DNA from 4 places in the Sporolactobacillus pectinivorans genome. Region 4 is predicted to be linked to each of the others. Evidence: riboswitches for the same ligand, from Rfam matches in the RefSeq annotation. Region 4 holds a riboswitch; each other region holds the start of a gene.

Region 1 (3,317 bases), 170 kb from region 4:
GACAAGTTTTCCAAATGTAGTCAGGTCATTGCGCTTCAGAGCTTCGCGCGCTTTGTTAGTCCGAAATAGGTGGGCGATTATGGAGAATTAGCGAATAACTTACTGGTTTTGACTTTGAAGTCAATTAAATCGACCAAAAATAAAATAGTACTTATTACTTTCAGCAAACCCGCTGCCCATTATTTGACGCTTACTCTAGGAATTATACAGGAAAGGAAGCTATTGAAAATTTACATGTTGCATTTAAGTCCAAAGGCTATATTTCTGATAACTTAAAATAGAGGGACACGAACCATGTTAAATACAGGTTCATGTCTTTTAAAGTTAGTGTCTAAATTTTTTTGAAGATGACTATTTTTGATTCCGGATGATGTTGTTCCAAAATGTTGATAAATGCTTGATATAACAACAATTTAGAGCTTTTTCAAACACGGACACCGTCGGAATGACCTAATTAGTTTACGGTGTCAGCAGTGTTTATCCATAATGAACAACCGTCATCTACACAGCAGATGGCGACTATTATGTCTATTTTTAAATGGGTAAATACCCCTGTTTATTTCATTAATCATGAAAGCTGTTCCGCTACTATTTTTGATGCGGAGAACCGTATCATAAGTAAATGAGGTTTTTTGTTAAAAAACAAACGTCCCTATAGTTGTATAAAGGAACGCGTTAATATTACTTTAATTATTTTAAAATTGCTCTTCCAATAAATTTTGACCACCTATAAACATAAACCATGGATCCGGGCGGCCGTACAGATCAGAAACAGTAGACTTTGAGAGATAAAACTAATAAAACAGATAAAAAAAGTATGAATATCTCTTGTTTTTTATAAAATTGTTTTGTATTATTTTATCTAAAGTAAAAAACTTAATATATCTTATCAAGAGTGGTGAAGGGACTGGCCCTATGAAACCCGACAACCAGCATTCTGAGGAGGAATGTATTGGTGTTAATTCCAGCAGATTAATCTGAGAGATAAGAGAACAAAGTGCTTAATAAAATAAAAAAGCACAAAGCCGTTTTCTTATTCAAAGCAAACGGCTTTTTTGTATCTTATTTTTTTGGATTAGAAAACTGAACATAAGGGGGCTTGATTAAAAATTCTCAGGAAGTTGAATTCAAAAATAACTTTAAGCATAGGGGGTTGTTATTTCTGAATAAAAAACAATGATCATTTCACTCTCTGCACGAGCGATTGCCATCAATGTCATTGCTGGAACAGTTGGTGATACATACTATTGACCGTTCCCCACTTGAAAATTCTATTTTGTTTTTGGATGCATTTTTTAAAGCGGGTTCAAGAATGATAGCAAGCCTTTTTTATTAAATTTTGTGTATAGGATGATGAGTATGAGTAATTTATGGAATGAAGTAGAAAGGTTGAAAGATTTCAGATGGATTGATTTGTCTCATGGATTGAACGATGAAAGCCCATATTGGGGAGGTATGCCGGATGGAGTACGTGAGATAGGAAAAACGGTATATGATTATGATCAGGAATTGAGACTCAGAATTCAAACCTTCAAATTTCCTGGTCAATTTGGAACCCATATAGATTATCCTGGACACTTTGTTCAGAGTGGTAAGCTTTCTGATCAATTTGGCATAAAAGATTTAGTGTTTCCACTGATTGTGATTGATGTTTCAGAAAAGGTTAAGCAAAATTCGGATTATGAGTTAACACTGGCAGACATTGCAGAGCATGAAAAAAAATATGGAAGAATTCCGGAACATTCCTTTGTTGCACTTCGCACAGATTGGAGCAAAAGATGGCCAGATGAAAAGGCTTTGTCAAATCTAGATTCAGATGGAAATGAACATTGCCCTGGTTGGACAGTTGAGACCTTAAAATTTTTGTTTGATGAGCGAAATGTGGCGGGAAATGGGCATGAAACTTTGGATACTGATGCTTCTGTCGGGTTTCTGGCAGTTGGTGATTTGGTCAGTGAGCGCTTTGTTTTGGAAAGAGGAAAAATTCAGGTCGAGTTATTGACAAATCTGGATCAAGTCCCGCCAGTAGGTGCAGTTATCTTTATTGCTTCTCCTAATATCGAAGGAGCAACAGGACTTCCCGCTAGAGTATGGGCAATAACAGAATAAAAAATAACTAATTAGCAAAGAAGGATAAAATATGGGAGAGAAAAAAACACTTAAAAAAAATCAGTTAAATTTTCTAGAGGTTATCGCACTGTCTATAGCAATTCTTGCGCCTACCTTTGCAAGTTCAATGAACTTTGGGCTGATCGCTTCAAGCGCAAGCTATTCTGTCAGTTTAGTTTTCATTATTTCAGTTATTGCATTGCTACTTGTTTCGGTAGCATTTGTTAAATTTGGCAAAGAATTTGTTTCCGCTGGCTCTGCTTATACATATGTGGAAGCCGGCTTAGGAAACAAATTTGGTGCAATAAGCGGTTGGGCACTTTTGCTTACTTATGCAGGTTATACGAGTGGTTGCTCATCAGCATTCGGGTATTTATTCAGTGATTTTATTCGCCAGCTTACAGGAATAAATATTCCTTGGGTGATTTTCGCCTTATTAAGTTTATTGTTGATCTGGTATATTACCTATTATGATATCAAAGTAAGCACTAGAATCATGCTCTTTATAGAAATTTTTTCTGTTCTCCTAGTTTTGGGTATCGCAATAGTTGTATTGATAAGGGTAGGTACAACAACCGGACTTAGTGCTGCACCTTTTAAATTTTCTAATGGATCATCTCTTAATGGTATCGGTGCCGGTATGGTTGCCGCCATATTGAGTTTTGCAGGATTTGAAGGAGCGGCTAGTCTTGGAGAGGAAAGTAGGAATCCGAAAAAATACATTCCTGTTGCAATTTTGAGTACTGTTATCTTTGCTGGAGTAATTTACATTTTTGTCAGTTTTGCCGAGATTAACGGCTTTGGTGTTACGAGTGCTGGTCTGAAGGCATTCACAAGTTCCGGCTCAACAATCGTAGAATTATCGAATAAGTATGCCGGTGCCGTGTTCACGGTAATTATCACCTTTGCTATCAGCATTTCAGCATTTTCTACTGCATTAGGTTCCAGTACAGCAAGTAGTCGAGCTCTTTATCAGTTAGCAAAAGATGGGAAGGTTCCTTCGCTGTTTGGGAAAGTGCATGAAAAACATAACACACCGTATATTGCCGATAGTGTCATTACAATCGCATCGGTCATCCCGATAATTGCTCTCTATTTTGGTAGCGGTTTGCAAATTGATGGCTTTACGGTATTTTATTACATTGGGACAATTGGAACTCTTGGTCTCATTGTTGTTTATCTACTAACTTGCATAAGCTCAGTTGCAT
Region 2 (3,317 bases), 1.7 Mb from region 4:
TGGCACTGTGCAGATAATCGGCCTTTTTTTCTTCCTTCAGCGGGAGACCTTCACGCAGCGCCGGTTCGTCGACCTGAATCATTCGAATGTCCGCTTCTTCAAGCGAATGGATTTCTTTTTTCAGTGCAAGTGCGATTTGGTTAAACACGTCGGCTTGGTTGATATCATTGCGAACAAATGACCAATTATAGATCGTGACAGGGCCCGTCAGCATGCCTTTGACCGGTTTTTTGGTCAGCGACTGGGCGTAGGCACTTTCTCCAACGGTTATCGGCGAGTTCCATGCGACATCTCCGAATATCAGCGGTGGCTTTACACAGCGTGAACCATAGGATTGTACCCAGCCGAAACGGGTGAATGCGAATCCGGCCAGTTTTTCACCGAAGTATTCTACCATATCGTTCCGCTCAAATTCTCCGTGAACAAGCACATCAATGCCGATATCTTCCTGAATACTGATCCACTTGGCCGTTTCATCTTTTATAAACTGGTCATACTGTTTTTTCGTCCATTCGCCTGTTCGCAGATTGCGGCGGGCCTGGCGGACTTCTTTTGTCTGCGGGAAGCTTCCGATTGTGGTCGTCGGCAGCAGTGGCAACTGAAATGCGTCTTGCTGGATCTGCTGCCGCAGCTTGTAGGAACCCGGGCGTGACGGCAGATCGCTGTCAAGCTGATCCAGCTCTTTCCGGACATCTTTATTGTTACGGTGGGCCGACTGCTGAAGTGCATCAAGGTCCCTGCCGGACTTTTCTATAATAGTTGTGATGTTTTCTTTGCCCTCATTCAGTCCTTTTGCCAGAGCCACTGCTTCCGCCAGTTTCTGATCGGCAAACGAGAGTGCGTTTTTCAGGACAGGGTCCAGTTCCTTCTCGTTCTCGATTGTGACGGGGACATGAAGCAGGCTGGAAGATGGGGTAATCCAGAGTTTATCTTTTCCCCCGACAGTGGCGAGCAAACTTTCAAGTTCATCAAAAGTTGCGGCAAGATCTGTTTTCCAGATGTTGCGTCCGTCGATCACACCGGCTGCGAGCACTTTATCTTGGGGAAAGCCATAAGCTTTGATTGCCTCAAGATTGGCTTTTTTGCCATAAACAAAATCGAGACCGATGCCGTCAATCGGTAATTTTACAACTTCTTTATAGTCATCGACCGCTTCGAAATAAGTCTGCAGCAGCAGTTTCAGACCCGGAACGCCTTCTTTGAATGCCTGATAGACTTTCTGAAAAACGGCGAGATCATCGGGCGTCAGCGTCTTTACTAAAATTGGTTCATCAATCTGCACCCATTCAGCTCCGGCATTTTTCAATTCACTGAAGATCTGAATGTAAAGTGGAATCAGTGAATCCAGCAGAGTCTGAAAGTGTTCCTGATCATAGCCCTTGGAAAGCTTCAGCAAAGTTACAGGTCCGACAATGACCGGTTTCGAGGTGATTCCCAATTCTTCCTTCGCCTCATTGAACAGCGCGAGCAGCCTGTTTGATGTTATATGAGGTTGGGTTTCATTACTGATTTCAGGAACGATGTAGTGATAGTTTGTATCGAACCACTTTGTCATTTCCGACGCTTCCGTTTCTTTATTGCCGCGGGCAATTGAAAAGTAGGTCTCAAGTGAAATTTCCTTTTCGTCTTTGTTGAATCGTTCAGGAATCAGTCCGAACAGAACGGCGGTATCCAGCACATGATCGTAAAGGCTGAAATCGCCGACCGGTATGAGATCCACACCGACTTCCCTTTGCTTTTTCAGATAATTGAGCCTCAGATTTTTCACGGTCTTCAAAAATTTGTCCTTTGAAATCTTTGCGGCCCAGAACTGCTCGAGAGCCTTCTTCCATTCTCTTTTTTCGCCGATTCTTGGATAACCAAGATTTGAACTCAGCACTTTTGCCATTTTTCTCCATCCTCCTGTTTATCAGTGATCATCTCTGAGGGGCAAAAATAAAAGCCTCTCTATTCGTTAGAGAGGCTTGATCGATCATCCGCACCCTCTTATTTTTCAAAGCCGCCAAATTTGGAAGCTTTGCTGGAATTAGCACCTTTTTCATAAAAATTGAAAGGTTGCCGGGCTTCATAGGGCCAGTCCCTCCGCCACTCTTAATAAGAGTCAACAAAAACACCATTTTTAAGTTAAAAAGAGTTTATCATGAATCCGTTTGTTCGTCAATTTAATTTAAGAAGGTTGCAATGGCTATTAAGTCAATCCACTTTTATGCCGATAAATAAGTGGTATTCTTTAAAAACATTAAAGCGGTAAAAAATTTATCCGCGTATTTAAGGACTAAAGGGGATATTATTATAGTAAACCTCTTCCTGAGGAGAATTTTAAGTGAAAGTATCTGTTTCCGGAAGCAGGGCAGGGTCCATAGGTAATAGAGCCACAGAAATTTTGCAACAGTCATTCGTAGATTGCACATTCAAATCAGTAAATGTGAAATGCTTGGATCTGTTCATCCGGGCATATCAATGTCTCAGGAGCAATGTTTAAAAATCTTTCGGCATAAAAAGAAAGCAGGCAGATAAGCATGGTTTTTAGTGTTAAGAAAGGGCCGGGTATGAGCTGGCTTGAGAAAGCAAAATCTGAAAGAACTTCAATCACTGTTGATGATCCGAAAATAATGGACAAGCTTAAAATGCTAGATTTAACTGTTTCCGATTTGCAGCTGCTTAAAACATTACAGCCTTTTGTAAAAAAAGAAATCAACCAGATTGCAAAAGACTTTTATTCCAGTTTCTATCAGATCGATGAACTTCGAGAAATTATTGATCGTTACAGTTCGGTAGAGAAACTGAGTCAGACACTCGCCGTCCATGTCATGGATTTCTTTTCCGGGGTTATTGATGACTCCTTCCTTGAAAGAAGGGTCCGCGTTGGGAAAATGCATTATAAAATAGCTTTGACCCCGTCGTACTACATGGGCACCTTTCAGAACCTTCAGTCAAGCTTAGTTCAGATTGTATTTCGTCTGACAGTGGAGCCTGCCGCGGCAGAGCGGATGATCTGCGCAATAAATAAAATGATCAGTTTGGAGCAACAAATTGTTCTTGAAGTTTATGAGGCGGAATATGCCGAAAATCTGAAGAAAGAGTATGAAGAAGGACGTGAGGATCTGAGATCGGCAATCAGGCAGGTCAGCAGCGATCTGACGCAATTGTCAGCGCAAACCCATGATTCTGTCCATGATTTGCTTAATCATTTCTCACATGTCAGAGAAACAGTGCATCAAAGCAGTGAAGAAGCCGAAAGGGCCAAAGGACAGGCATCGGGCGGTAAGATTCAGCTGAAACAGCTTTTTTCTCAAGTTAATGATGCCAGCCGTTCG
Region 3 (3,317 bases), 270 kb from region 4:
CATTTAAATTGAGCGATTAATGATTTTGAAATTCAACAAATCGGCAACATTTTATTATAATTACATAAAACATATAAAATTAGTTGGAATAATGATTGACTTTTCATTCCAATTTTCATAAACTCAATATAACAGAGGTATTCTTATCAAGAGTGGTGGAGGGACCGGCCCTGTGAAGCCCGACAACCAGTCCCTGCAAAGGGGTATGGTGTCAATTCCGGCAGATGCAATCTGGAAGATAAGAATGGGAAATGAGTCAGGAAGTTCTCTCTTTAGTAAGGGGGCGGTAGCTTGACTTCTATTTTTTCAAACAGATAGCATCCTTTTTCCAAATCACCCGGTTTATTTAATTAACACTCGGCCCCATGTGTGTTGATCAGATATTTCGGATGCGATCAGGAATGAAGGAAAGTGATCACATGACGATCGATCAACTGGATGCTTTTCTGGCTGTGGTTAAGTATCAAAGCTATCGCGTGGCTTCGGAGAAGCTTTTTCTGTCGCAGCCATCGATTTCATCACGGATTCAGGCCCTTGAAAGGGAACTGGGTGCCGATCTCTTCATCCGGAGCGGCAGGGGGGTCGCTCTTTCCGAACAGGGCAGGATTCTTGTCCCCTACGCGAAACGAATGATTGGCGTATACAAGAAAGCGTGTATTGATCTGCATTCGGAATCCGGTTCCAGCTAATGAAATTCTCTAGCTGTTGACAAAAATCATATTGCACGGTAAAATTAATTCAATTAAATAAAACTTATCTAGAGTGGCGGAGGGACTGGCCCGATGAAACCCGACAACCAACACATAAAAATGTGCATGGTGTCAATTCCAGCAGAGTAAATCTGAGAGATAAGGAAAATAAGTCGAACGGCTACAGCGATTATTTTTCTCGATCTTTAGAAAAATGGTCGCTTTTCATATTTTTATTGAAAGCTGGCTGACAATTCTTATCAAGAGAGTCGGAGGGACCGGCCCGACGAAGACTCAGCAACGGGCTCTACAAGTACCGTGCTAATTCCGGAATGAAGATAAGAAGGAGTTTTTAGTATGTTGAATCAGGCGAAATACGCACAAATTGATAATTATCTGGATCTTTATCGTTTCGCAGGAGAATTGAATGACACTGAATGGCAAAATGAAATACTGGGGCTTCTAGCTGAGTTGCACCAGGATCATTCAGATTCCGAAAATCAGAAAAACCTCCAGCAGCAATTCATGGAGGTCAACCGCCAGATCTTGACACTCTATCAACGGTTGCGTTGTCATACATTGGAAGCGACGGATAAAGTGACAAACAGGCTTTATGCCCTAAAGCAGAGAAGGCTGGAGCTTGGGCGGGAGATTGATGCGCTGAAAAGTGGACATCAACAGTTTTGCCGCTGATCGCTTTTAATAGATCTTTTTTATGAGTTAAATACGAAAAATGGCGTGAGATCAACTGCCCACGTCTTTTTGGCGTCCATCCAATTTTCAAAACGGCAAATAAGCTTTGTCGGCGCTCAAAATCCATGGTAAATTAAGGGTGTGGAAGAGCTGGCATGCAGCGTATCAACAGTCATGCAGGAGCATTTTCCATAAAAACAAAATTCGGAGGGATTTTTATTATGGAAAAGATGGACATGATGAACAAGTCAATGATGATGCCGATGAACATGATGATGATGATGGAAATGGACAAGATGATGTGCGAGATGAAGTGCATGCATATGATGATGGAACGAATGTCCGGCATGGATATGAGTATGATGAAAGACATGGACAAGATGATGAACAAGGATGAAATGATGAGCTGTATGCACAAATGCGATGAGATGATGTCATCAATGATGGACATGATGGGGAAAATGAACTGATATATCAAGGATCTTGGTTCATTTGAAGCCTGGAGTCGTAAAAAAAGTCTCCAAAAATGTTCATTGATGCTCAATAGTTTCATAACTTTACTTTTTTCATGATGCCTTTCAGATATCCATGATTTTCTGGGAGGCATTCTTTTCATTTTATGGGTAACATCTGTGTAGATTTCAATCGTCGTTTTCATGTTCTTGTATTCTATACGTTGGATGGCTCATGAAATTTTTGGGGATGCAAAGTATGGCTTTGATCCGCTATAATAAGGGAGCTGGTCTCCATATGAAGTTACATCTTCAATTTTTCTAGACTCTTTAGCAGAACTTGGACCGGTAAAGTTAGATTCCTTGCTTCCTCCATTTTCCTATCCCCTATGTACGCCGCATAAGTAGTAAATTGAATGTCATAAATCATTTTCTAATGAGCGCCAGTATGCCGGCAACAATAATCAGCAGCCCGCTCAAAAATCCATAAAAGCTGATGAGCACGATATTCAGAACGCCACAAACTAAGATAATAATGCCAAAAACGACTCGCGACTTATTGATCATACAAGAAAATATAATGACTGAAGCCGAAATGATAATACAAGCAACGCCAAGCCCAATAATTTCGCCGGCTCCTGTTTTGAGTGCGCCAATAACCACAGCGAGGACTATAGGCAAAATGCCGCCAATGATGCCAAATGATCCTCCGATGATGCCGATAAACATTTCGTCAAAGCGGTTAGTTATGCTTTTCTCCGCCATAATGAACCCCCCATAGTTTGTTCTGTTAATAGGAGAGTAGGATACGATCGAAAACCAGGATTCTATGTCCTCTATTTTAGCTAAATTTTCAAAAAGAAATAAAGCCAATAAGCTCCAAACGAGATGATTAGACCAATAACAGAAATCTGAAGACCTCTTTTTCTAAACAATTCCTTCTTTTTGTACCTTTTTGAGTATCGAAGCCATATGCCAGTGAACATAATTAACAGACCAACGGCTTGTATCCATATAGTGTACATGTGATTTCCTCCAGAATCAGACAAGCCATATATATGCCACTAAAGAGGCTAATAATTGCAGATTTTTATGAAAACTAAATGAATAAACATCAACTTTCATGCTTTAGGAAAGGTCAATTATTCTTTAATACTTTAAATCCATCCCAACAGGGTTGTTAAGACAACGACGATAATTGAGATAAGTACAAACCCTATTCTTTCAACTTTTTTGTTAACTGGCTTCTTCAATTTATACTGATAAGCCTTGTAAGAGAGACTCCAGATAAAAATGAACACCCAAATAGATAATATTACAAATAGATCCTTAAGAAATGCCACTTGATAGCCTCCTATTCAAGTTCCCCGTATATTGTGTTTTTTCTTTCGGGGAGGTTATGCGGTTCGACTGATTCGGTGCTCTCCATGTTATGTACGCCGCATAAGCGGCAATTTGAAGCTTTATGTTAAACTACGAAAAT
Region 4 (3,317 bases):
GCTTCAAAGCCTTCATTATAAGCAACCGAACCGAGTCCTCCCGCACCGACAACACCGGCCATGGCAGTATTGCCGATCAGTGCGATCAGCGTAACGGTCATACCTGAAATCATGGACGGCCACGATTCGGGCAACAGGACTTTAATAATAATCTGCCATCGAGTAGCCCCCATCGCTTCAGATGCCTCGATTACACCTTTGTCCACTTCCCGTAACCCAATTTCCACCAGACGCCCATAAAAGGGAGCAGCTCCAATAATAATGGATGGAAGTGCCGCGGAAGCACCGATCATTGTCCTCATAATCAAGATGGTCAGTGGAATCAACAAAACGATCAGAATAACGAAGGGTATTGAACGAAAAATATTTACAAAAGAAGAAGTCAGCTTATACACCCACGCATTTTCGTACAATCCACCGCTCGCAGTAAGAAAAAGCAGTAACCCGAGAATCAGTCCGAAAATAAATGTGAAAATACCCGAAACCAGCGTCATGTAAAGTGTCTGACCCGTCGCCAGCAGCATGCCTGACCAGTCCACATTTGGAAAAATATTGGTCATAACGGCAACACCTCTGCCCTTATCTTTTTCTTTTTCAGGTTTTGAAGCGCTGATTGAACGTCTGCATCCGCGCCTCTGACAAACAGAAGCAGTGTTCCCTTGCTTCCGTGATTCGCCGGCAAAAAATCACTCTTTATGATGTTGGCATGGATGGCATGATTGCGAAAAAACGTATCGAGTGCCGGTTCCTGGTCAGTTGAACCATCGAAAATAACGCGAACAATTTTGCCATCCGGACCAGCCGCGCGGAAACGCCGGATTAGATCTGGATCCCTTTCTTCTGCTGCAACCTGGCCGACGAATTCGCGGGTGATCGGTTGCTGCGGATCTGCAAAAATATTTTCTGTAAGGCCCTCTTCGACAATAGTGCCCGAATCAAGAACAGCAACGCGGTTGCAGATTTTCCGAATCACGTGCATCTCATGGGTAATCAGCACAATTGTAATTCCCAGAGATTGATTGATTTCCATTAACAGTTGGAGAATTGAATCTGTAGTTTTCGGATCAAGAGCAGAAGTGGCCTCATCGCAAAGCAGTACTTTAGGATTGTTTGCCAAAGCGCGCGCAATTCCGACACGTTGCTTCTGACCGCCGCTGAGTTGCGCCGGGTAGGAGGATTCCCTTCCTTCCAGGCCAACCATCCGGATCAATTCGTTCACCTGGTGCTTCCTTTTCTCTTTTGATACTCCTGACAGTTCCAGCGGAAAAGAAATATTCTCAGCAACAGTCCTTGACCAGAGCAAATTAAAATGTTGAAAAATCATTCCAATCTGTTTCCGTGCATCACGCAGTTCTCCGGCAGATAAACTGGACAAGATGTGTCCGTCAACTTCCACAGTCCCGGATGTCGGTCTTTCTAACAAATTAATCAGGCGGATCAATGTACTTTTTCCTGCCCCGCTATAACCGATCACTCCGAAGATTTCTCCCTTTTCAATCTTCAGACTGACATCGGTTAATGCTTCTACAGGTCTGGTACCGGTTTGATAAATTTTTCTTGCATGCGTTAATTGGATCAAATCAATAAACCTCTCTTTCAGAGAAAAAAACGACCGGCTAAAATATGTATTCCTCTGTTTTTAGTTGGTCATAAAAAATGAATCAGCCTGCTAAAAAGCATGCAGACCACTCGCTGTCCCCCCTTCCACGCTTTTTTACACAGCAAAAAACCCCTCAAGATGAGAAAGGGGCTGGGTCACCTCTCTCATCTGCCGGACACCGAAGCATCCGTAGGAATTAGCACCATTCCGGATTTTCAAAAATAAAATCCGGGGGTTGCCGGGCATCATCGGGCCAGTCCCTCCGCCACTCTGGATAAGAGTCATTCGCTATTCAATTCGCGTACACATAATCTATCATTGTACTTTAGGCTTGTCAATGTGTTTTGGACGAACATGAAACAGACGGAATAAAGATAAAATTCCGATTTAATGAACAAACACGCTAAGCAATAATATCATGCACAGAGTGACAAGTGAACTGATCAGATTCATCATCGGCCAATGGATAGGTTAAAATATTCCTTGTATATCCAGAAATCCGTATCATCGATATGTGAAAGGGTGATGTTCCCGCCCTAAGCGCCAGGATTCCGGACTGGCTTGTGCCACAGCGATCATACCGGAAATCGTGGCACTCTCAAGAATGTGCAGTGAGCAACGATGAGAAATACAAGAATAATCGGCGAAACCGATATTCCTTTCATCAAACGAGCCACGTAATCACCGATTCCACTGCCGACTAGTACCTGTTCAACGCACCTCAACCGCCGTCCATCAGCAGAATCATCGTGATCGATGTGCTGCGACCAACGATCAGCCCGGTCACAATTCCAGCCCATTGAATCTTCTTTTCCTTCCAAATTTACTACTCATAGAATCGGCAATCCGCTGAGCAGCACCTGGATCTTCCATCAGCCTGCCGATCATCGCGCCGCATCCGAGAATAAGAGCCAGCGATACAACCCCATAATCTTAATCTGCTTCAGTATACTTCTGAATAAACAGAGTAAGCGAGCATAGCACGTTAGCTCTATGCCCGCTGCCAGTCCGGCATATGTGACGATTCGATCATGCTTCACGCTGTCCGGCACTAAGCGGTACAGCAACGAAATGATTTTCATGAAAAAGGTAGCTACTGCTATTTCGCCCGCTTTGCCCTACATCCCGAAACGGATTCTGAAATAAAGTATTAGCCGTTTGGATCTGATCGGGCCCTTTCTCAATAAACGAAGCACGATCCTGACCATCTGTAATTTTTTTTACCAATTTCTTCCACGGAATTGTTATTGGCGGAACTGCTTTTTCAATTCCTGCAGTAGAAAGCTTTCTTACCTTATCCAGCGTCAGTACGCTTCCTCTTGTTTTCGCCTGAAGGTAAAGCATATATTTTCTCGCAGATTGCCCGTTGCCCTTTACTGCATCCTGATTGGCCATGGCTGTCTGTACCCACTGCGAAGCGGGACCGCTTCCTCGCACCATTTCGGAGGTACCGTCCATAAAAGCACGCAACAATTCCGTATTGAAAGCTTCCCTCTGCGAACCTCTAACCTGATTTGTAAAAGTTGTAGAAATCAGGCAAAGTGAACCACCCTTTAGATCACCGTGCGAATACAGCCGGCTGATCAATGCGCTGCTAAAATTGCGGAATGACAAGTTTTCAAGAGCAGAAGGATCAGGTATGACTTTCTTTGCAGCTCGGCTCAAAGGGCGGACTGAAATGATATGAAAATACCTGTCCACACTTGCCTCGATACCC

Evidence for each region. Region 4 has a riboswitch for S-adenosylmethionine ahead of COP04_RS07480 (methionine ABC transporter ATP-binding protein). Riboswitches for the same ligand answer to the same signal wherever they lie in the genome.
Region 1: it holds a riboswitch for S-adenosylmethionine, as region 4 does, so the genes downstream of both, COP04_RS06620 (cyclase family protein) here and COP04_RS07480 (methionine ABC transporter ATP-binding protein) in region 4, are expected to answer to the same signal.
Region 2: it holds a riboswitch for S-adenosylmethionine, as region 4 does, so the genes downstream of both, metE (5-methyltetrahydropteroyltriglutamate--homocysteine S-methyltransferase) here and COP04_RS07480 (methionine ABC transporter ATP-binding protein) in region 4, are expected to answer to the same signal.
Region 3: it holds a riboswitch for S-adenosylmethionine, as region 4 does, so the genes downstream of both, COP04_RS06125 (hypothetical protein) here and COP04_RS07480 (methionine ABC transporter ATP-binding protein) in region 4, are expected to answer to the same signal.

What each region holds. Positions count from the first base shown of each region.
Region 1 covers NZ_NXGA01000001.1:1,384,079-1,387,395, forward strand. The annotation lists partial or broken gene COP04_RS06615 (galactokinase) at 1-63, opposite strand, end outside; SAM riboswitch class I at 884-991, shown strand; gene COP04_RS06620 (cyclase family protein) at 1,360-2,109, shown strand; gene COP04_RS06625 (APC family permease) at 2,141-3,317, shown strand, end outside.
Region 2 covers NZ_NXGA01000001.1:3,304,601-3,307,917, reverse strand. The annotation lists gene metE (5-methyltetrahydropteroyltriglutamate--homocysteine S-methyltransferase) at 1-1,888, opposite strand, end outside; SAM riboswitch class I at 1,984-2,101, opposite strand; gene COP04_RS16170 (globin-coupled sensor protein) at 2,520-3,317, shown strand, end outside.
Region 3 covers NZ_NXGA01000001.1:1,281,252-1,284,568, forward strand. The annotation lists SAM riboswitch class I at 141-245, shown strand; gene COP04_RS06120 (helix-turn-helix domain-containing protein) at 402-689, shown strand; SAM riboswitch class I at 751-855, shown strand; SAM riboswitch class I at 944-1,034, shown strand; gene COP04_RS06125 (hypothetical protein) at 1,047-1,382, shown strand; gene COP04_RS06130 (hypothetical protein) at 1,604-1,852, shown strand; gene COP04_RS06135 (hypothetical protein) at 2,261-2,599, opposite strand.
Region 4 covers NZ_NXGA01000001.1:1,555,042-1,558,358, reverse strand. The annotation lists gene COP04_RS07485 (methionine ABC transporter permease) at 1-560, opposite strand, end outside; gene COP04_RS07480 (methionine ABC transporter ATP-binding protein) at 557-1,579, opposite strand; SAM riboswitch class I at 1,762-1,881, opposite strand; partial or broken gene COP04_RS20465 (hypothetical protein) at 2,053-2,400, opposite strand; gene COP04_RS20740 (hypothetical protein) at 2,384-2,473, opposite strand; gene COP04_RS07475 (anti-sigma-I factor RsgI family protein) at 2,630-3,317, opposite strand, start outside.